4 regions of the Enterobacter sp. genome follow, and region 4 is predicted to be linked to each of the others. Evidence: predicted binding sites of a transcription regulator. Region 4 holds the regulator's gene; each other region holds the start of a gene.
What was found. Region 4 encodes Fur, which represses iron uptake genes when iron is present. Its sites were predicted from a motif close to ATAATAATGAGAACNACTATCAA; they were not measured.
Positions count from the first base shown of each region.

Region 1: the regulator Fur is predicted to act here: its motif matches at 2,675-2,697, upstream of ACWYRJ_RS17020 (Nramp family divalent metal transporter).
Region 2: the regulator Fur is predicted to act here: its motif matches at 3,310-3,332, upstream of fepB (Fe2+-enterobactin ABC transporter substrate-binding protein).
Region 3: the regulator Fur is predicted to act here: its motif matches at 1,710-1,732, upstream of feoA (ferrous iron transporter A).

Region 1 covers NZ_CDRQYH010000068.1:12,626-18,064, forward strand. Annotated here, with positions in the region: gene mgrA (L-glyceraldehyde 3-phosphate reductase) at 1-896, shown strand, start outside; gene ACWYRJ_RS17015 (DUF2502 domain-containing protein) at 1,024-1,365, shown strand; gene ACWYRJ_RS17020 (Nramp family divalent metal transporter) at 1,397-2,635, opposite strand; gene nupC (nucleoside permease NupC) at 2,984-4,171, shown strand; gene ACWYRJ_RS17030 (EAL domain-containing protein) at 4,216-5,439, opposite strand, start outside.
Region 2 covers NZ_CDRQYH010000009.1:14,833-20,271, reverse strand. Annotated here, with positions in the region: gene ACWYRJ_RS04790 (isochorismatase family protein) at 1-361, opposite strand, end outside; gene entE ((2,3-dihydroxybenzoyl)adenylate synthase EntE) at 372-1,982, opposite strand; gene entC (isochorismate synthase EntC) at 1,992-3,167, opposite strand; gene fepB (Fe2+-enterobactin ABC transporter substrate-binding protein) at 3,356-4,315, shown strand; gene entS (enterobactin transporter EntS) at 4,362-5,439, opposite strand, start outside.
Region 3 covers NZ_CDRQYH010000005.1:56,352-61,790, forward strand. Annotated here, with positions in the region: gene feoB (Fe(2+) transporter permease subunit FeoB) at 1-1,411, opposite strand, end outside; gene feoA (ferrous iron transporter A) at 1,442-1,669, opposite strand; gene ACWYRJ_RS03070 (Tex family protein) at 2,006-4,336, opposite strand; gene greB (transcription elongation factor GreB) at 4,425-4,898, opposite strand; gene ompR (osmolarity response regulator transcription factor OmpR) at 5,131-5,439, shown strand, end outside.
Region 4 covers NZ_CDRQYH010000078.1:871-6,309, reverse strand. Annotated here, with positions in the region: gene glnS (glutamine--tRNA ligase) at 1-515, shown strand, start outside; gene chiP (chitoporin ChiP) at 962-2,359, shown strand; gene chiQ (ChiQ/YbfN family lipoprotein) at 2,407-2,733, shown strand; gene fur (ferric iron uptake transcriptional regulator) at 2,826-3,272, opposite strand; gene fldA (flavodoxin FldA) at 3,563-4,093, opposite strand; gene ybfE (LexA regulated protein) at 4,249-4,536, opposite strand; gene ybfF (esterase) at 4,665-5,438, opposite strand.

The DNA of each region.
Region 1 (5,439 bases), on a different contig from region 4:
ACTTCGGTGATACCACCCTTATCGAAAACAGCCGTCAACTTTTACAGCGTGCGTTCGATCTGGGCATTACGCATTTCGACCTTGCCAACAACTATGGCCCGCCACCGGGATCGGCCGAACGTAATTTCGGCCGTATTTTACAGGAGGACTTCCTGCCCTGGCGCGACGAGCTAATCATCTCAACCAAAGCGGGCTATACCATGTGGGAGGGTCCTTACGGCGACTGGGGGTCACGCAAATACCTGCTGGCAAGCCTCGATCAAAGCCTGAAGAGGATGGGGCTGGAGTATGTGGATATCTTCTATCATCACCGTCCTGACCCACAGACGCCGCTGCAGGAAACCATGAAAGCGCTTGACCATGCGGTGCGCCAGGGGAAGGCTCTGTATGTTGGATTATCCAACTACCCCGCTGAACTGGCCCGCAAGGCGATTGATATCCTTGACGATCTCGGTACGCCCTGCCTGATCCACCAGCCGAAATATTCCCTGTTTGAGCGTGCGCCGGAAGAGGGATTGCTGGACGTGCTGCAGGAAAAAGGAGTCGGCTGTATTCCCTTCTCGCCGCTGGCCGGTGGGCAACTGACCAACCGCTATCTGAACGGCATTCCCGCAGACTCACGCGCGGCAAGCGGCAGTCAGTTCCTTAACCCCGACCAGCTCACCGAAGAGAAGCTGGAGAAGATTAGAAAGCTGAACGCCATGGCGGAAGAGCGCGGCCAGAAGCTGTCCCAGATGGCGCTGGCCTGGGTATTACGTCATGAGAATGTGACCTCAGTGCTGATTGGGGCGAGTAAAGCGGCTCAAATTGATGACGCCGTGGGGATGCTGGCAAACCGCCATTTCTCTGTGGATGAGTTGGCCCGTATAGACGCGATCCTGAGCAGTTCAATATAAAACCGTTTTTAGCAAAAAGTGCTCTCCCCCAGGAATTCGGAGTTGAGGCGATGATACGAAGCTTTACCAACTCGTAAAATTGCGTTAACAGGCCCAACAAAGGCCCCGATCGTGAAGGAGAAAGAGTATGTTCAGGTCACTGATTCTTGCAGCGGTATTACTGGCTTCGGCGCCGCTGATCGCCACTGCGGGCGAAATCACCCTGTTGCCATCAGTAAAATTACAAATTGGCGATCGTGACGACTACGGCAGATACTGGGACGGCGGCTACTGGCGCGACCGTGACTACTGGCACCGTCATTATGAATGGCGCGGCGATCGCTGGTGGAAACATGATAACGGCAGACACCGTGGCTGGTATAAAGACAACGCGTATGAGCGCGGCTACCGTGAAGGCTGGAACGATCGTGACGACCGTCGCGGCGGCTGGGGTCGCGGGAAAGGTCATGGTCACGGCCATCACCACTAATAAAAAAGGAGCCATGGAGGCTCCTTTTTTGTTAAAGACCCAGTGCGGTTCCCACCAACAACCACAGGTTCAGCGCAACGACCACCATCACGATGGCCCATCCGGTTCGTTTTACCAGCGTTGAGTTAACCAGCTCGCCCATCAGAGTTTTGTTGCTGGTAAAGATCAGCAGCGGCACCAGCGCCAGCGCGATACCAAAACTCAGCAGAACCTGGCTCATGACCAGAATTCGCGTTGGGTCGAGACCCATCAGAATCACCACAAATGACGGCAACATGGTGACGGAGCGACGAACCCACAGCGGAATGTGGAAGCGGACAAACCCCTGCATCACCACCTGGCCTGCCAGCGTGCCCACCACCGTAGAAGAAAGGCCGGCAGCTACCAGGCTCAGACCAAATATCGTGGCGGCAGCATGGCTCAGTAACGGCTCCAGCGTGAGATACGCCTGGTCGAGATCGGCAATACCGGTATGACCGTTAAAGTGGAAAGCCGCGGCTGCAGTCGCCATCATCGCCAGGTTTACAAACCCCGCGATGGTCATAGCGATCGCGACGTCCCACTTGGTGGCGGAGTAACGCTCTTTACGCGTCCCACCGTGGAGATGCTGCGTCAGCGAGGAGTGCAAATAAATCACGTGCGGCATGATGGTCGCCCCTAGCACCCCGGCGGCCAGGAACACCGCTTCCGAGGTTGGCAGGCTTGGGATCGCCATCCCTTTACCGAGCTGTGCCAGATTCGGCTGTGAGAAAATCAGCTCGACAATGTAGGCCGCCGCCACAAAAAGCAGTAGACCACCAATCACCTTCTCCAGCGGCTTTTGACCCCGACGCTGCAGCATAAGGATGAGGAAAGTGGCAATCCCGGTCAGCACCGCCCCTTGCAACAGCGACACGCCCAGAATCAGCTTAAAGCCAATCGCTGCACCGATAAACTCAGCGAGGTCAGTGGCCATGGCGATGATTTCAGCCTGAACCCAGTAGAGCCAGACGGCGGGGCGCGGGTAATGGTCGCGAATTTGCTCCGCCAGGTTTTTACCCGTCGCAATCCCCAGCTTTGCGGAGAGCATCTGAATCAGCATCGCCATCAGGTTAGCCCAGACGACCACCCACAGCAGCTTATAGCCGAAGCTGGCCCCGGCCTGAATATTGGTCGCAAAGTTTCCTGGATCGATATAGCCAATGGCAGCGATGAACGCAGGTCCCATTAATGCGAACCGCAACTTGCGCGCGGCTCTGCCACTGCTACCCTCTACGCGACTGTTTGTCATTTCTGCCTCTGAAATATAGCCTTTGCTATGTTTAACGCTATCAAAATGAGAATGATTATCAAGATCATTTATGAAGTTTGCAGTGATTTCTCTGATAGTTTTGAACGATAGACGGGCGGGTAAGTGGGGCGATCTAACCGAAACTGAAATCGCGCATGCTTTTGTGAAGACTAGCACACAAACTTAACTTTTCACTCATTTACCTAACATAACAAAAATGTATTGTGGATCACTATTTTTGAGACTCGTCACAGGATGTAACTATAGTGTGTCCTCGGTCTCGTTTTCTTTTCGCTTGTTACATAGAATGTGCACGAAAATTAAACCTGCCTCATATTTGGAGCAAATATGGACCGCGTCCTTCATTTTGTCCTGGCACTTGTTGTCGTTACTGCACTTGCATTGCTGGTCAGCACAGACCGCAAAAAAATTCGTATCCGTTATGTTGTTCAACTGCTGGTCATTGAAGTTTTACTTGCGTGGTTCTTCCTGAACTCCAACGTAGGCCTCGGCTTCGTGAAAGGCTTCTCCGAAATGTTCGAAAAACTGCTCGGATTCGCCAACGAAGGGACCAACTTTGTCTTCGGTAAAATGAACGACGAAGGTCTGGCGTTCTTCTTCCTGAAGGTTCTCTGCCCAATCGTCTTCATCTCCGCGCTGATCGGTATTCTGCAGCACATCCGCGTTCTGCCGTTCGTGATTCGTGGAATTGGCTTCCTGTTATCCAAAGTGAACGGCATGGGCAAGCTGGAATCCTTCAACGCCGTCAGTTCCCTGATCCTCGGTCAGTCTGAGAACTTCATCGCGTATAAAGATATTCTCGGCAAGATGTCCCGCAACCGCATGTACACCATGGCGGCAACCGCAATGTCTACCGTTTCCATGTCTATCGTGGGCGCGTATATGACTATGCTGGAGCCAAAGTATGTGGTTGCTGCGCTGGTTCTGAACATGTTCAGCACCTTTATCGTTCTGTCGCTGATCAACCCGTACCGCGTTGACGCAAGCGAAGAGAACATTCAGATGTCAAACCTGCACGAAGGCCAGAGCTTCTTCGAAATGCTGGGTGAGTACATTCTGGCCGGTTTCAAAGTCGCGATTATCGTTGCCGCCATGCTGATCGGCTTCATTGCGCTGATTTCTGCGCTGAACGCCCTGTTCGCTGCGGTGCTGGGTATCTCCTTCCAGGGGATTCTGGGCTACATCTTCTATCCGATTGCATGGGTGATGGGTGTTCCGGCTCACGAAGCGCTGCAGGTGGGCAGTATCATGGCAACCAAGCTGGTTTCTAACGAATTCGTTGCAATGATGGATCTGCAGAAAATTGCCAGTACGCTTTCTCCGCGTGCGGAAGGCATTCTCTCCGTGTTCCTGGTCTCCTTCGCGAACTTCTCGTCCATCGGGATTATCGCGGGTGCGATTAAAGGCCTGAACGAAGAGCAGGGTAACGTGGTATCTCGCTTTGGCCTGAAGCTGGTTTACGGCTCTACGCTGGTGAGCGTCCTGTCAGCGTCCATTGCGGCACTGGTCCTGTAACGTTTACCGTGAAACAAAAACCGGGAGCCTGGCTCCCGGTTTTTTTATGTCCGTAATTCTTCCAGCGGTTTGGGTTTGCCTATCAGGTAGCCCTGCAGGTAATCCACACCGAAGCGGAGCAGCATCTCCCGCTGCGCCGGTGTTTCCACATATTCCGCGACGACGCAGAGCGATTTTGTCTTTGCCAGATTACACATCGACTGCACAATCATTGCATCCATGTCGTCTGTACAAATGTCTTTCACAAAGCAGCCGTCAATCTTAATGATGTCCGCCTGCAGGCGTCTGAGACGCTCATAGTTAGCGTAGCCAGTACCAAAATCATCGATGGCAATACGGAAACCATACTCCCGCAATTGCTGAATATTGTTGATACTCGTGCCTGAATTTGAGAAAGCCTGCTCTTCGGTAATCTCAATAACGACTGCCTGAGGCGCAACGCCGTACCGTTCAAACAGCGCGCAAATCTCGGTCGCCACCTCTTTTTGCATCAGCGTCAGCGGCATCAGATTGATGGAAAAACGGGTGCCAGCGTGCGTTGCAGGGTTATCTCGCAGCCACACCAGTAATTTTTCCATGACGGATATATCAAACCGATGGCTGAGGTTGAACTGCGCAATCAGCGGAATAAAGCGGTCAGGAGTAATAATCTCCCCCTCACTTTCCATTCGCGTCAGGATTTCATAGTACCCGCTCCCGTCCGCCTTCTGGATCGGCTGCGCATATAAATGGAACTGCCCCGCCTCAAGCGCATGCTTAATCCGGGCCAGCATCAGGACACGCTCTGTCGTTTGCCCTGATGCCACCTCAAGGCTATTCGTCAGCGCGAGAACGTTTTGCGCTCCGCCTGCCTGCTCTGCCAACCAGCTTAGCTGCCCAAGCGTATGATGCAGTTTCTCGCCGTCTTCGACCATTCCCCATGACGCGCCAAACTCAATATCCAGCCCGGTGTTGTTCCAGAAAATCTTATTGCTGTTGAGCCGATCGACCATATGCTGGAGTCGTTCAGCAATTTCGGGCCCAAGCAATACCAGCACCAGCTCGCTTCCGGGCAGCTGGAAGAGCATCTCATCTTTTTGCAGGAGCGGCTGGAGCGACGTGGCGATCGTTCGTTTGCAATGGACCCGCATGATAATCCCGTAGTGGCGGCTCAAAAACTCCAGATTATCCATGCGCAAAATGCACACTTTGGCATCCGGATGAATTTCAAGGTAATCCTCCAGCGCACGAATATTAGGCAGACCGGTAAGAGGATCGGTCAGTGCCCT
Region 2 (5,439 bases), on a different contig from region 4:
GCACCGTGTCCGCTTCGTCCGGGGTCAGCTCAGCGACGATGCACTGCTGCTCCGGCGAGCGGGTCAGGCCCGGCCCCCACATGTCGTTCAGCAGGGCGCGGTCTTCATCGCTCTGCTCTTTTGGCTGCGCGGTGTAGTAAACCGGGATATTGTGTTCTTTGCAGTACGCGCGCAGTTTAGCGATGTTCGCTACTACCTGCTGCATCATCGCGCTATTTTCGCCCCAGAAGTTCAGGAAGTACTCCTGCATATCGTGGATCAACAGCGCGGCGCGCTCCGGTTCAAACGCCCAGTTCACCTTGTTGGTCGGCAACTCTGCGGCGGTTGGCAGCGCGTAAGCGGTTAATTTAGGGATGGCCATACTCTGTTCCTCAGCCCCGGGCGCGTTCAGCAAGCCACAGGCGCAACTGTTTCTTATCGACTTTGCCGACCGGCGTCAGCGGGAGCGCATCCACGCTCTCCACGCGGTCCGGCAGCTTGAATTCGGCAACGCCCTGCTCGCGCAGGAAGCGACGTACCTCGACCGCGCGCAGGGGCTGTTTCACCACCAGATACGCGCAGCTCTTCTCGCCCAGCAGACTGTCCTCCATGCTCACCAGCGCGGCGTGGATCACCGACTCATGGCGCAGCAGCAGGTTTTCAATCTCTTCGGCTGCGATCTTCTCCCCACCACGGTTGATCTGATCTTTCTCACGACCCTGCACGGTGATGTAGCCCTGCTCGTCGATGGCGATCAGATCCCCGGAGCAGTAAAAGCCGTCGGCGTCGAAGGCGCTGGCATTGTGTTCCGGACTGTTGAAATAGCCGCGGAAGGTATACGGACCCCGCGTCATCAGCCGTCCGACTTCCCCGCGCGGCAGCGGGTTGCCGTGCTCGTCAGCCACCCACACTTCGTCGTCCGGGCACATCGGGCGGCCCTGAGTGTTGATGATGCGCTCCGGCGCATCGTCGAGCGTGGTATAGTTCACCAGCCCTTCCGCCATGCCGAACACCTGCTGAAGCTGGCAGCCGATTTCCGCCGGAATGCGCGCCGCGAGCGTGGCGGAGAGGCGCGCGCCGCCCACCAGCAACAGCTTCAGGGTCTTAAGCTGCGCATTGCCCGCACCGTCGGCAATCGCCTGCAGCCAGAGGCTCACCGCCGGCGGCACCAGCGAGGTGACGTTAATCTGATGTCGTTCAATCAGCGGGAAGCAGAGCGTGGCGCTCGGATCGTTCGCCAGCACCACGCAGCCGCCCGCGGTGAAGACGCCTAACGATCCCGGCGAGCTCATGGCGTAGTTGTGCGCCGCGGGCAGCGCATTCAGGTAACGCGTTTCGGCGGTAATGCCGCAGATCTCGTTGCTGCGGCGGATGCTGTAGTCGTAGTCGTTGTGCGTGCGCGGGATCAGCTTCGGCGTGCCGGTGCTGCCGCCGGAGAGCTGGAAGAAGGCCACTTCGTCGGCAGGCGTCGGGTTCGGGATGAAGTTGTCGGCCGGACGGGCCATCGCCGCTTCCAGGGCATGTTCACCCTTATCGCCGCGCAGCAGCACGACGCGAACCGAACGGTGTTCATCCACGAAAGCGTTGAGGAAGTCATCGCCCGCAAACAGCGCGTGGTCGCGATCGGCGATCAGCACGGCGGGGTTGATCTGCGCCGCGTAGGCGTTCAGCTCGCTGCGCTGGTGGCTAAAGAGCGCGTTGACCGGCGCGACGCCGATTTGCAGCAGCGCGAAGAAGGTGATGTAGAACTCGGCCACGTTGCCGAGCTGCACCAGCGCGGTCTCGCCGCGGTGCAGCCCTCGCCCCTGAAGGGCTGAGGCCAGGTTGTTTACGGCCTGATTCAGCGCGCGGTAGGTGATGTGCCGCTCGCCGTCAATTATCGCCACGGCATCGCTGTCCGCGCGATCCGTCAGGATGTGGGTCAACGGCAGATCCTGCCAGTAGCCTTTTTCACGGTAGCGGCGGGCAAATGCCTCAGGCCAGCGGGTAAAGGGAATGGTCATGAGTCTTCCTTAGTGCAAACCAAATACGTTGAGCATGGTGGAGAGCTTCACGCCCGTCTCGCGCCACTCGCCCACCGGCGAGGAGGCAGGCACAATGCCCGCGCCGGCAAACAGACGAACGGTATTTTCACGAAGGCGCGCGCAGCGGATGGTCACCACCCACTCGCCGTTGCCTTCGCTGTCGCACCAGCCGACGATGCCGCCGAACAGCTCGCGGTCGAACGGCTCCAGCTCGGCGATCAGCTCTTTTGCCGCCTGATGCGGGAAGCCGCTCAGCGCCGGGGTCGGGTGCAGCAGGCAGGCCAGGGTCAGGGCGTTTTCGTTTTCACGCGCGTCACCTTCAACCGGCGTCGCCAGATGCCACAGCGTCGGCGTGGTAATCAACTGAGGAGAATCAGGCATGGTGAGATGATGGCTGCGCGGTGCCAGAATGGCCTTCATCGCCTGGGTCACCAAATCGTGCTCGTGGCGATCCTTTTCAGAGGCCAGCAGCTTATTGCCCGCTTCGCGATCTAATACATCATCGGGCTGACGACGCGCCGAGCCTGCCAGCGGCAGCGAACTAAAGTGCGCGCCCTCTTTGCGCAGCAGCAGTTCAGGGCTGGCGCCGAGGAGCACGCCGCCGTCTTCCAGCGGCACGTGGAAGTTGAAGCTCGCCGGGTTCTGGGCGATCAGGCGCTCCATCAGGGCGCCGCTATCCATGCGTTTGTCGGTCGCGATATCAATCAGGCGCGACAGCACCACCTTGTTCACCTGCGGCGTGGCGGTGAGCGACGCGGCGCGAGCCACCATCTCTTCGAAAACGGGCTGCGGCGGGATCTCGGTGCGTTGTTCCACCTTCAGCGCCTGCGAGCCGGAAAAATAGCGTGCAGACTGCTGACGTGCCGGACGGGAAAAGGTCTGCCAGCGTTGGGGAATAAACAGAGAGGACGGCTTGCGGGTATCGAACGGGATAGCCCCTACCATCACCGGATGAGCGATACCGCTGGCTTTCGCATTCAGGAAGGCCTGGGCTAATTTTTGCTGGAAGCGACCCGCCGGATCGTCACCGCCAACAGCGGGTTCACTGAAGCGGGCAAAGCAGCCGGACGTAGTAAAGCTGCGGTAAGGCGACATAAAGAAAAAACGGTCTGATTCCAGCGTGGTTGCGGCGTGCTGGACTTCCTCAGCCAGGGACGTATCCATATCATCCTCCTTAAAATGATAAAAGAAGCAATAATGATTATCATTTATATTTTCGTCGGCTAACCTAATCCCACATCGCTCCGCTGTCAACCGTCGGACAAATAACTTGTGCGACAAAAGCTTGCATCCAGATGCTGCAACCATGAAAATGAGAAGCATTATCTTCAACAAAAACAGGATCCCGCGCTGTGAAATCCCCTGCCGTTTTCCGTAATCCCCTGCTTTTATTGGCACTTTTTGTTTTAGGACTTACCTCAGCCGCTGCCGCCGACTGGCCGCGTCAGGTGACTGACAGCCGCGGCGTTCACACGCTAGAGAGCAAACCGACGCGCATTGTTTGTACCAGCGTGACCTTAACCGGCTCCCTGCTGGCGATTGACGCCCCGGTCGTCGCCAGCGGCGCGACCACGCCGAACAACCGCGTGGCCGATGCGCAGGGCTTTTTGCGCCAGTGGGGCGATATTGCGAAACAGCGTCAGGTTGCGCGGATGTATATTGGCGAACCGAGCGCCGAAGCGGTCGCCGCACAAATGCCGGATCTGATTTTGATCAGCGCCACCGGCGGTGATTCCGCGCTGGCACTGTACGATCAGCTCTCCGCCATTGCGCCGACGCTTATCATCAACTACGACGACAAGAGCTGGCAGGCACTGCTGACGCAACTGGGCACCATCACCGGACAGGAAAAACAGGCCGAAGAGCGCATTGCCGCGTTTGATAAACAGCTCGCGCAGGTGAAACAGCAGATGAAGCTGCCGCCGCAGCCGGTGAACGCCATCGTCTACACCGCCGCCGCGCACAGCGCCAACCTGTGGACCGCGGAATCAGCGCAGGGCAAGCTGCTGCACCAGCTGGGCTTTACGCTGGCGGACCTGCCCGCCGGTTTGCAGACCTCAACAAGCCAGGGCAAGCGGCACGATATTATCCAGCTGGGCGGTGAAAACCTGGCAACGGGACTGAACGGCGAAGGGCTGTTCGTGTTTGCCGGCGACCAGAAAGATGTGGATGCGATTTACGCCAACCCGCTGCTGGCGCATCTGCCGTCGGTGAAAAACAAACGGGTTTGGGCATTGGGAACCGAGACGTTCCGCCTGGATTATTACAGCGCGATGCTGGTGTTAGACAGATTGAATACGTTGTTTAAGTAGGCATTTTCCCACCCTCTCCCTGTGGGAGAGGGCCGGGGTGAGGGCATCAGGCCACACCGTCGTTCAACACAACCTCCTGCCTGAACCGCCGCAATTTCACCAACGCCACTAACAAAATCACGCCAACCATCGCTAACGCAAACCCGCTACTGCTCGCCGACGCCGCCGGGGTCATTATCGCCCCCAGCCCGCCGAGGATCGCCGCGCCAATGGCATCGCCCGTGACGTTCTGCGCCGTCCACAGGCCGTTGATGCGCCCGAGCATCCCTTCCGGCGTCTGGGTCTGGATCAGGGTGTACTGCAGCAGCGAACTGATGGCGCTCAGCCAGCCGAAAATCACCAGGCACAACACCCCGAGCGCCCACGCCGGCATCAGGCTAAAGAAGCCGATGGCGATAAACGACGCCAGAGAGGTAAGCAGCATAATCAGCCCCGGACGCGCGCTCTGCGCCAGGTTGCCGCTGGTCAGCGCCCCGCACGCCGCGCCGAGCGGAATGGCCGCGTAGAGAATGCCAATCTCCGAGGCGCTCATCTGCCACTCTCCCGCTAATGCCGGATACAGCACGCGCACTGCGCTCGCCATGGTCAGCAGGCCGCCGAGCAGCGCAATGCCGCCAATCAGCGGGTTGCTGAACAGGAAACGAATCGCGGCCATCAGCGATTTCAGCGGGTGCTCACGCGGCTGCGGCGGAGGCGGCAGCAGCGGCAGGCGCAGCAGCGTCAGCGTGGTGATAAAGGTCCCTGCCGCCGCCAGCCCGTAGTTCCACGCCACGTTGCCGGTCGCCAGCAGCAGGCCGCCCACCATCGGTGAAATCACCGAGCCGAGGCGCACGGTGAGCATAGTGATCGCCCCCGCCTGCATCAGATTTTCTCGCCCGACCAGCGCGGGCGTGGCCGCCAGCAGCGCCGTCACGCCCAGCGAGGCGAAAAAGCCGTCCCACAGCCCCAGGGCATAAATGGCGATCAGCGACGGCTCAGGCAGCATGGCGTTCAGACACAGCCCGATAAAGCCCACGCCGCAGGTGCCGCGCGCCAGCAGGATCAGCGTCTTGCGCTCGTAGCGGTCCGCCAGCACGCCGCCAACCATCAGGCCGATAAACATCGCCCCGCCGGTTAAGGTAACC
Region 3 (5,439 bases), on a different contig from region 4:
AGCCGGTGAGGATCGCCATCACGATGCCCAGCACGTAGAGCGAGAAGACCGCCAGCGCGCCCTGCTGGCCAAAGAAGGCTGCCGCAAAGACCGCGAAGATCGCCAGTCGGGCACCGCAGGACATAAACGGCGCCATCATAATGGTCATCAGACGTTCACGCGGCGCATCCAGGGTGCGTGCGCCCATCACCGACGGCACGTTACAGCCGAAGCCGACGATCAGCGGGACGAAGGATTTACCCGGCAGGCCCAGCGCCTGCATCAGACGATCCATCACGAACGCGGCGCGGGCCATGTAGCCGGAATCTTCCAGGAACGAGAGGAACAGGTACATCATGCCGATCTGCGGCACCAGAGGCAGAACGGTATTAATACCGCCGCCGATCCCCTGCGCGAGGAAGATGGTGAGCCATTCCGGGAAGTGCAGAGTGTAACCCACCCACTGGATCCCGTGGACGAAGATCGCGACGGAACCGGCGTCAAAAATCGGCTGCAGTGCGCCACCGATGTTAATGGCGAGCAGGAACATCACGTACATCACCAGCAGAAAGATCGGCAAACCCAGGAAGCGGTTAAGCACGACCTTATCCACCGCCGCCGTAAAGCGGCTGGGTTCCGCCGTCAGCGCGTTACTCACCACGTCGCAAATCGAGGCGATGGCCTGGTAACGGGCATCGGCTATGTGCAGCGCCGGGTCGTCCAGCTCGTCGCTAAGACGAGCCATCGTCGCGTCCAGCTTCTCTGCTGCATGCCCGGCGTAAGCGCGGCTGTAGATATCCCCTTCCAGCATCTGCAGGCCAAGCCACAGGCGCTGTTTTGCTGGCATACCGGTGTCCATCTCCTGCGCCAGCACTTTGGCTTCACGCAGGAGGGGCTTCGCGTAATGCACCAGCTCAACGTCGCGATTTCCCGCATGACGGTCAATGGCCAGCTTCAGCGCATCAATACCGCGAGCCCGCGTCGAAACCAGCGGAACGACCGGGCATCCCAGGCGCGCGGAGAGGGCATCGACGTCGATGCGCAGCCTTTGTTTCTCTGCGATGTCGAGCATGTTGAGCGCCACGATGCAGGGGATACCCAGCTCCAGCAGCTGCAGCGTCAGATAGAGGTTACGCTCGAGGTTTGAGGCATCGACCACGTTGATCAGCAGATCCGCGTCGCCGCCAAGAATATAGTGACAGGCGATTTGCTCATCGAGCGAGGTTTGTGACGAAATGGTGGTTAAGGAATAGGTGCCGGGAAGGTCAACCAGTGTCACCTGGTTGTCTGTCGTCGTGAACTGGCCCTCTTTACGCTCAACCGTCACGCCCGCCCAGTTGCCTACGCGCTGGCGTGCCCCGGTCAGCTGGTTAAAAAGCGTGGTCTTGCCGGAATTAGGATTGCCAATTAAGCCAATAGTTAACTTTTTCATTTTTTTTGACTCACTGAAACCGCTGGCTTGTTATCGGGATAAGGCTTCGACTTCTATTAATGCGAGGTCTTTCTTACGCAGGACCAGATTCACGCGGCGGGTTTCGATATGAACCGGGTCCCCTAGCGGCGCCACGCGCACGACCTGAAATGACGAGCCGGGCAGCATGCCAAGCGACAGCAGCTTTTGCCGATAGGCTGGGCTAATTTCGCGTGTAAAACCGGTAATCTTCCATGCACTGTCTGGAGTGAATTGCATAACGCCTGATTCCACGAAAGGTTAAATTATCTACTATGGGATGATAATGAGAATAGTTTTTATCAGCAATATTAAAACTGTGACGGAATGTTGTTTGCGGTATTAATTTACGGCCTGTTTGACCTTGCTCAATATTTGCTGAATTGCCTGGAAAACGAAAAGGGGAGTATTTGTTAACGGGGTGATAATTAGTGGTTTAAATATGGCTATGCAATCGGTTTCATATATTTCGATATGAATTTATTCCCCCACCCATGAGGACGAGGGGAAAAGACAGCACCGTGCGATCCCCTCTCCCCTTTGGGGAGAGGGTTAGGGTGAGGGGCATTTACAACCTTAGCGTTTTTTACCCATCGCTGCCGCCAGCGCATCCATCATCGCGCTGTTGCCTGTAGGCTGAGCATCACGTCCGCGCGGTTTTGCCGCTTTCGCGGCGGGACGCTGCTGTTCGCGGCCTCCGCCATTGCCGCCGCGGCGCGCGTTGGTGTCGCCCGGCTGCTCGTCCAGACGCATGGTCAGCGCGATACGCATGCGCTGCAGATCCACTTCCAGCACTTTGACCTTCACGATGTCGCCCGCTTTAACCACGGTGTGCGGGTCTTCAACAAACTTGTCGGCAAGGGATGAGATATGCACCAGACCATCCTGATGCACGCCGATATCCACAAATGCGCCAAAGTTGGTCACGTTGGTCACCGCGCCTTCCAGCACCATGCCCGGCAGCAGGTCGTTCATGGTCTCGATACCGTCAGCAAAGGTCGCCGTTTTGAACTCAGGACGCGGATCGCGGCCCGGCTTTTCCAGCTCTTTAATAATGTCGGTGACGGTTGGCACACCAAATTTGTCGTCGGTGAAATCAACGGCTTTCAGGTTGCGCAGGGCGCTGCTGTCACCCATGAGATCTTTCAGCGCCTGCTGGGTGGCGGCCAGGATGCGTTCCACCACAGGGTACGCTTCCGGGTGAACGGTGGAGGCATCCAGCGGGTTATCGCCGTGGTTGATGCGCAGGAAGCCCGCGCACTGCTCAAACGCTTTTGGACCCAGACGGCTCACCTTCAGCAGCTGCTGACGGTTCTGGAACTGACCGTTCTCATCACGCCAGGCGACGATGTTCTGCGCCATCATGCGGGTTAAGCCCGCCACGCGGGTCAGCAGGGGAACGGAGGCGGTATTCAGGTCAACGCCAACGGCGTTTACGCAGTCTTCCACCACCGCATCCAGCTTGCGCGCCAGCTGAGTCTGGCTCACGTCATGCTGATACTGGCCCACGCCGATGGATTTCGGATCGATCTTCACCAGCTCCGCCAGCGGATCCTGCAGGCGGCGAGCGATAGAAACTGCCCCGCGCAGGGAAACGTCCAGGTCCGGGAATTCCTGGGCCGCCAGCTCGGACGCGGAATAGACGGATGCCCCGGCCTCGCTGACGATCACTTTCTGTGCCGTCACTTTCGGGAACTGCTTCTGCACGTCGAGGTAGAAACGCTCGGTTTCACGAGAGGCCGTACCGTTGCCGATGGCAACCAGCTCGACGTTGTATTTTTCGCAAAGCGCCGCCACCACGACGGCCGCTTTCGCTGCCTGGCCGGTGTGCGGATAAATGGTATCGGTCGCCACCAGCTTGCCGGTGCCGTCAACCACAGCGACCTTCACGCCGGTACGCAGACCCGGGTCGAGACCCATGGTCGCGCGCAGGCCGGCAGGGGCGGCCATCAGCAGGTCGTGCAGGTTACGGGCGAAGACGTTAATCGCTTCATCTTCGGCGCGTTCGCGCACGGTGCCCATCAGCTCGGTTTCGAGGTGCATCAGCACCTTGATGCGCCAGGTCCAGCTTACTACGCCTTTACGCCAGCTGTCTGCCGGGGCGTTGTTCAGACGCAGGCCGAGATGGTCGATAATGATCTGCTCGCAGTGGCTCTCTTTCGGCGGCTCGTCAAACTGCGGGTCGGCGTTCAGGGAGAGCTGGAGCACGCCTTCGTTGCGGCCGCGGAACATTGCCAGCGCGCGGTGGGAAGGGGTGGTAGAAATCGGTTCGTGGTGATCGAAATAGTCGCGGAATTTCGCGCCTTCTTCCTCTTTACCCGCGACGACGGTAGAGACGATGTGGGCATTCTTCCACAGGTAATCACGCACTTTAGCGAGCAGCGCGGCGTCTTCGGCGAAGCGCTCCATCAGAATGTAGCGTGCGCCGTCAAGGGCGGCCTTGGTGTCCGCCACGCCTTTGTCAGCGTCGATAAATTTCGCCGCTTCGGTTTCGGGATCGTGCGACGGCTCGTTCCACAGCAGGTCGGCCAGCGGCTCAAGGCCCGCTTCAATCGCAATCTGCCCGCGCGTGCGGCGCTTCGGTTTGTACGGCAGATAGAGATCTTCTAATTCGGTTTTGCTCAGGGTGCCGTTAATGGCGCTTTCCAGATCGCTGGTCAGTTTGCCCTGTTCGCCGATGGATTTGAGGATCGCCTGACGACGTTCTTCCAGTTCGCGCAGATAACCGAGACGGGTCTCCAGGTTACGCAGCTGCGTGTCATCCAGACCGCCGGTGACTTCCTTACGATAGCGTGCAATAAACGGCACGGTGTTCCCTTCATCAAGCAGGCGAACGGCAGCTTCTACCTGTTCGGCTCTGGCCTGAATATCACCCGCAATAATGCGGCAGAGCGAATCATTCATCATGGCTTTATCATCTGTTGAGTCGAAAAAATCAGGGGATAGTTATACGGGCTGACACGGCAAAATGCCAGCCGGGGAGGGCGCTCTCGGACTATTTTACGTAGACGATCTCATTGACGTACCAGCTGGCTTCACCAGCTGGAGTCTGAACGATGGCCAGATCGCCCACTTCCTTTTTCAGCAGCGCGCGGGCCATCGGGGAGTCGATGGAGATGTAATCCTTACGACCAAAAATTTCATCGTAGCCGACAATCCGAAAACGCAGGGTGTCACCATCGTCGTTTTCAATCTCCACCCACGCGCCGAAGAACACTTTGCCCTCCTGCTGCGGGGAGTAATCGACAATTTTAAGATTCTCGAGGCACTTCGTCAGATAGCGAACCCGGCGGTCAATTTCGCGCAGCCGCTTTTTGTTGTACTGGTAGTCAGCGTTTTCGCTGCGATCGCCCAGGCTTGCCGCCCAGGTCACCTTTTTGGTTACTTCAGGACGCTCTTCGCGCCAGAGGTAATCCATCTCTTTTTTGAGCTTTTCGTACCCTTCGCGGGTGATCAGGGGCGTTTTCATGGTAAAGCCTTTGCTGCCTGCCGGTTAACTGTCTTGCGCACAATACGTACCACACAGTGTAACAGACAGGATTAATAATGATTTATGTGATGAAATGAGCAGATAAGCTGCTGTTAAATATGCTTTGTAACAATTTCGACTAGAATTTATACCAGAATTAACTGGTCGAATACGTGCACTTTTTTAGAATACGCTGTTACAAAGACTATCCGAACCTTTGGGAGTACACACAATGCAAGAGAACTACAAAATTCTGGTCGTGGATGACGACATGCGCCTGCGTGCGCTGCTGGAGCGTTATCTGACCGAGCAGGGCTTCCAGGTTCGTAGCGTCGCGAACGCTGAGCAGATGGACCGTCTGCTGACCCGTGAATCTTTCCACCTGATGGTTCTCGACGTGATGCTGCCTGGCGAAGACGGGCTTTCTATTTGCCGCCGTCTGCGCAGCCAGAGCAACCCGATGCCGATTATCATGGTGACGGCGAAGGGCGAGGAAGTTGACCGTATCGTTGGCCTCGAAATCGGCGCGGACGACTACATT
Region 4 (5,439 bases):
GCGAGATCTGGATTGACCGCGCTGACTTCCGCGAAGAAGCCAACAAACAGTACAAGCGTCTGGTGCTGGGTAAAGAAGTGCGTCTGCGTAATGCCTACGTCATCAAAGCCGAGCGCGTAGAGAAAGATGCAGAAGGGAATATCACCACCATCTTCTGTTCTTATGATGCTGAAACGCTGAGCAAAGATCCTGCGGATGGCCGCAAGGTGAAAGGCGTTATCCACTGGGTGAGCGCATCCCACGCGCTGCCGGTAGAAATTCGTCTGTACGATCGTCTGTTCAGCGTGCCTAACCCTGGTGCTGCGGAAGACTTCCTGGCGACCATCAACCCGGAATCTCTGGTGATCAAGCAGGGTTATGCGGAGCCTTCTCTGAAAAACGCTGAAGCAGGCAAAGCGTTCCAGTTCGAACGTGAAGGTTACTTCTGCCTGGACAGCCGTCACAGCACGGCAGAAAAACCGGTATTTAACCGTACCGTAGGTCTGCGTGATACCTGGACGAAGATCGGCGAATAATATTGCTGGTCTGGTCAATGAGAGACAAACGCCGCACTATGCGGCGTTTTTTTATTTAACGATCAGGGTATTAAGCCAGGGCCTAAAAAGGTGTGATAAAAATATCAGGTCAATGAGGTGCTACTTATTTTTCAAAAAAAATTTTGTGTCATTAGGAAAAACAAAAAGGTTATAAGAAAGGGAAGATGTTTCTCGTCTAGCCACTGAAATACTTGAAAATTCCCCGCCATTCCTCGCCTCCCTGCAAATGTTACAAAGCACTACTAATTATGTGCACTTCGTCATAATCCTGACTTTTGTCCGCTAAAAAGCATTGATAATTCGCGTCGCGAAAAATAACCTAACGACGGTATTTAATTCGAGGGTATTTAAAACTACCCCTGACCATTTGGTCTTTTTTATTTACGCCGTTTCAGGCGTTTTAATTCGTCAAAGAGGAATAATCTATGCGTACGTTCAGTGGCAAACGTAGTGCGCTGGCGCTGGCTATTGCCGGTGTGACAGCAATGTCGGGCCTGGTGGTGACACCAGAGGCGAAAGCGGCGGGCTTCATCGACGATTCTACCCTCACGGGCGGTATCTATTACTGGCAGCGTGAACGTGACCGTAAAGACGTCACCGAAGACAAATACAAAACCAACCTTTCTCATTCCACCTGGAACGCCAACCTGGACTTCCAGTCAGGCTATGCCGCGGATATGTTCGGTCTGGATATTGCTGCGTTTACCGCGATTGAAATGGCGGAAAACGGCGACAGCGCCCACCCGAACGAAATTGCCTTCTCCTCCAGCAATAAAGCGTATAAAGAAGACTGGTCCGGGGATAAGAGCGGCATCAGCCTTTACAAAGCCGCTGCAAAATTTAAATACGGTCCGGTATGGGCGCGCGGTGGTTATATTCAGCCAACTGGCCAGACCCTGTTAGCACCGCACTGGAGTTTTATGCCGGGTACCTATCAGGGTGCGGAAGCCGGGGCGAACTTTGACTACGGTGATGCGGGTGCGTTGAGCTTCTCCTATATGTGGACCAACGAGTACAAAGCACCCTGGCACATCGAGATGGACAAGTTCTACCAGAACGATAAGAAAACCAAAGTCGATTATCTCCACTCGCTGGGGGCGAAATACGACTTCAAAAACGATCTGGTTCTCGAAGCAGCATTTGGCCAGGCGCAAGGGTATATCGATCAGTACTTTGCCAAGGCCAGCTATAAGTTTGATGTCGCGGGTAGCCCGCTGAGTACCAGCTATCAGTTCTACGGTACGCGCGACAAAGTCAGCAACGGTGGCGTCAATGACATTTATGATGGCACCGCGTGGCTGCAGGCGCTAACCTTCGGCTATAAGGTCGGTCAGGTTGATTTACGTCTGGAAGGAACATGGGTGAAGGCGGAAGGGCAGCAGGGCTACTTCCTGCAGCGTATGACCCCGACCTATGCCTCATCCAACGGTCGTCTTGATATCTGGTGGGATAACCGCTCAGACTTCAACGCCGACGGCGAGAAAGCGGTCTTCTTCGGCGCAATGTACGACCTGAAAAACTGGAACCTGCCTGGCTGGGCGGTGGGCGCTTCTTACGCTTACGCCTGGGATGCAAAACCAGCCGATATGGCAACTCCGGACGCATACTACGATCCCAACTATCGCCTGAAAGAGTCTTCCTACAGCCTCGATGCTATCTATACCCTGCAGGATGGCCGCGCGAAAGGCACAATGTTCAAACTGCACTTCACTCAGTATGACAACCACTCCGATATCCCGAGCTACGCGGGCGGTTACGGCAACATCTTCCAGGATGAACGTGACGTGAAATTCATGGTTATCGCACCGTTCACTATCTTCTGATGAATCTTCCGGCGGGTTAGATCCCGCCGGACCGGAGACTGCATATGATGAAAAAAATCGTAATCGTCGCGTTGCTGGCATCAGGGCTGGTGGCGTGTGCTCAGAGTGAGGCACCGAAAGAAGATTCCCGGCTGAAGGAGGCCTATAGCGCCTGTATTAATACAGCAGAAGGATCGCCGGAGAAAATTGAAGCCTGTCAGAGCGTTTTGAACGTGCTGAAGAAAGAGAAAGCGCATGAGCAGTTTGCGACGCGGGAGAATGTCCGCGTGATGGATTACCAGGCCTGTATCCAGGCGCGTAAAACCGGTAACGATCAGGAAGTGACCAAGCGTTGCGATAAGATCTGGAACGAGATACGCAACAATAATAAATAAGTTGCTTTACGCCCGGTGGCGCTGCGCTTACCGGGCTTTTTTCTGGCAAAAAAAAGCCAACCTTTCGGCTGGCTCAGAGTATGAACACTTGATTATTTTGCGTCGTGCGCGTGGTCATCTTCGCGGCAGTCGCCTTCAGCACAGTGACCGTAAAGATACAGGCTGTGGTTGGTCAGGCGGATACCGTGACGCGCGGCGATTTCACGCTGGCGCGCTTCGATGGAATCATCGCTGAATTCAATGACCTTGCCGCAGTCGAGGCAGATCAGATGATCGTGGTGCTGCTGCTGGGTCAGTTCGAAAACAGATTTACCGCCTTCGAAATTATGACGGGTGACAATGCCCGCGTCATCAAACTGGTTCAGCACGCGATAGACGGTAGCCAGCCCAATCTCTTCACCCATGTCGATAAGACGTTTATAAAGGTCTTCCGCACTGACATGGTGATTGTCTGGACCCTGAAGCACTTCGAGGATTTTTAACCGAGGAAGCGTAACTTTCAGGCCAGCCTTCTTTAATGCGGTATTGTTGTCAGTCATGCGGAATCTGTCCTGTTGCTAAACGATTCACTTCTGTAGGAAGTGACAGAAAATGCACCTGGGATAATGCGTCTCATTATAGAACTGCCATGGCTAAATGAAAACTGCAAGTCTCAGGCAAAATATGCTTATAAAAATGGGGTATCACCAACAAACTTGCTCTATGGAAAACCACATTTTATCAGGGAGACATTGTACAGGTCTGGGCGAAAAAGTTAAAAGATTGTAGCGATTAATTTAATCGGTTTGACCTGGGGCATGGGCGCAACCGCAGTTGCGCCGCGATAAAATCAGGCGTTCAGAATATCATCAAGGTGCAGTTCTTCACGGATCTGCTTCACCCACTTCTCAACGCGCTCGGCGGTCAGTTCTGGCTGACGGTCTTCGTCGATGGCCAGACCCACGAAATGATCGTCATCGGCCAGGCCTTTAGACGCTTCGAAGTGGTAACCAGCGGTCGGCCAGTGGCCTACGATAACCGCGCCATTCGGCTCAATGATGTCGCGGATGGTACCCAGCGCGTCACAGAAATACTCAGCGTAGTCTTCCTGGTCACCGCAGCCAAACAGGGCAACCAGCTTACCGTTGAAGTCCACTTCTTCCAGCGTCGGGAAGAAATCATCCCAGTCGCATTGGGCTTCACCGTAGTACCAGGTTGGGATACCCAGCAGCAGAATGTCATAGCCTTCCAGATCTTCTTTGCTGCTCTTGGCAATGTCATGCACATCAGCAACGTCTTTACCGAGCTGTTTTTGAATGTTTTTTGCGATATTTTCGGTATTGCCGGTATCACTGCCAAAGAAAATGCCGATGATTGCCATGAGTAAAATAACCTCTTGAAACTTAATAGTATGGTGGCGCAATTCGGCCACGGATAAGGGCAATAATAGCAGAACTGGCAACCCTGCGGAAACAGCTATCGCGCAGGACTGCACTCTGTGCTACATGAAAAGGGTAATAAAGGGGATTTTCAGACTTATGCCTGGCTGCGTAACGCCTCAAGCTGGGCGATTAACATCTCTTCAATGAGCTCGCTTCGGCTGATATTTCGCGCGTCAGCCAGCTCGTTCAGCGCATCGACGGCGTCGGCGTTAAGCTTCAGTTCGACACGCTTAAGCCCGCGATTTTTATCGCGTTTAAGCTGATTGCGTTTATTGATACGCAGCTGTTCATCGCGCGAAAGCGGATTCGTCTTCGGTCGTCCCGGGCGACGCTCATTCGCGAACAGATCTAGTGTCGTACGGTCCGTTTGTTCTTTGGCCATGATTCTGAGACTTCGGGGGAAACACGCCGCCCTGCTAATGCCCGGGCGATAAGCGCGCCATCATACATCACCAAAAACGGCACGCCAACGACTGGAAGCCCGCAGCCTTCCAGTCGCTTTCTTTTTAATCAATTTGTCGTATCAGCGAGATAGCGGCGAATGGCGCGCAGCACAGCATCGGGTTTTTCTGCATGCACCCAGTGTCCGGCACCGGCAATCACGTGGGCGCGAGCCTGCGGGAATTGGGCCAGCAGCGTGTCGCGGTACGCGTCGGTAACGTAAGGAGAGTTACCGCCGCGAATAAAGAGGGTAGGGTGTGGCCAGGCGGGGACGGTTTCCCAGCCCACGATGTTATTGTACTGATTCCAGAGCACCGGCACGTTAAAACGCCATTGGCCGTCAACAAACGACTTCAGCAGGAACTGGACGACGCCTTCTTCATCAAGATGCTCACGCATGACGGCAGCCGCCTGTTGGCGAGTCGCGACGCCCGCTTCGGTGACCGCATTGATGGCGGCAAAAATTTCGTCGTGGCGGCGGACGTCGTAATCCACGGGCGCAACATCAATTACAACCAGGCCGTTAATACGCTCCGGGGCCAGTGCCGTCAGGGCCATCACCGCTTTGCCACCCATTGAATGCCCGATGAGGGTCACCTTTTGCAGGTCGTTGGCATCCAGCGTATCCAGCAGATCCTGCGCCATCGCCGCGTAGGTCATCTCGTCGGATCGGCCGGAAAGACCGTGATTGCGCATATCGACCTGTAAAATATCGTGGTCAGTAACCAGATCGCGCGCCAGCACGCCCAGGTTATCCAGGCTGCCAAAAAGCCCGTGAACCAGTACGATGGGAGAATTATTGTTCGGCGATTGTGCAGTTTGCGCTCGGGTATTCAATTTCATG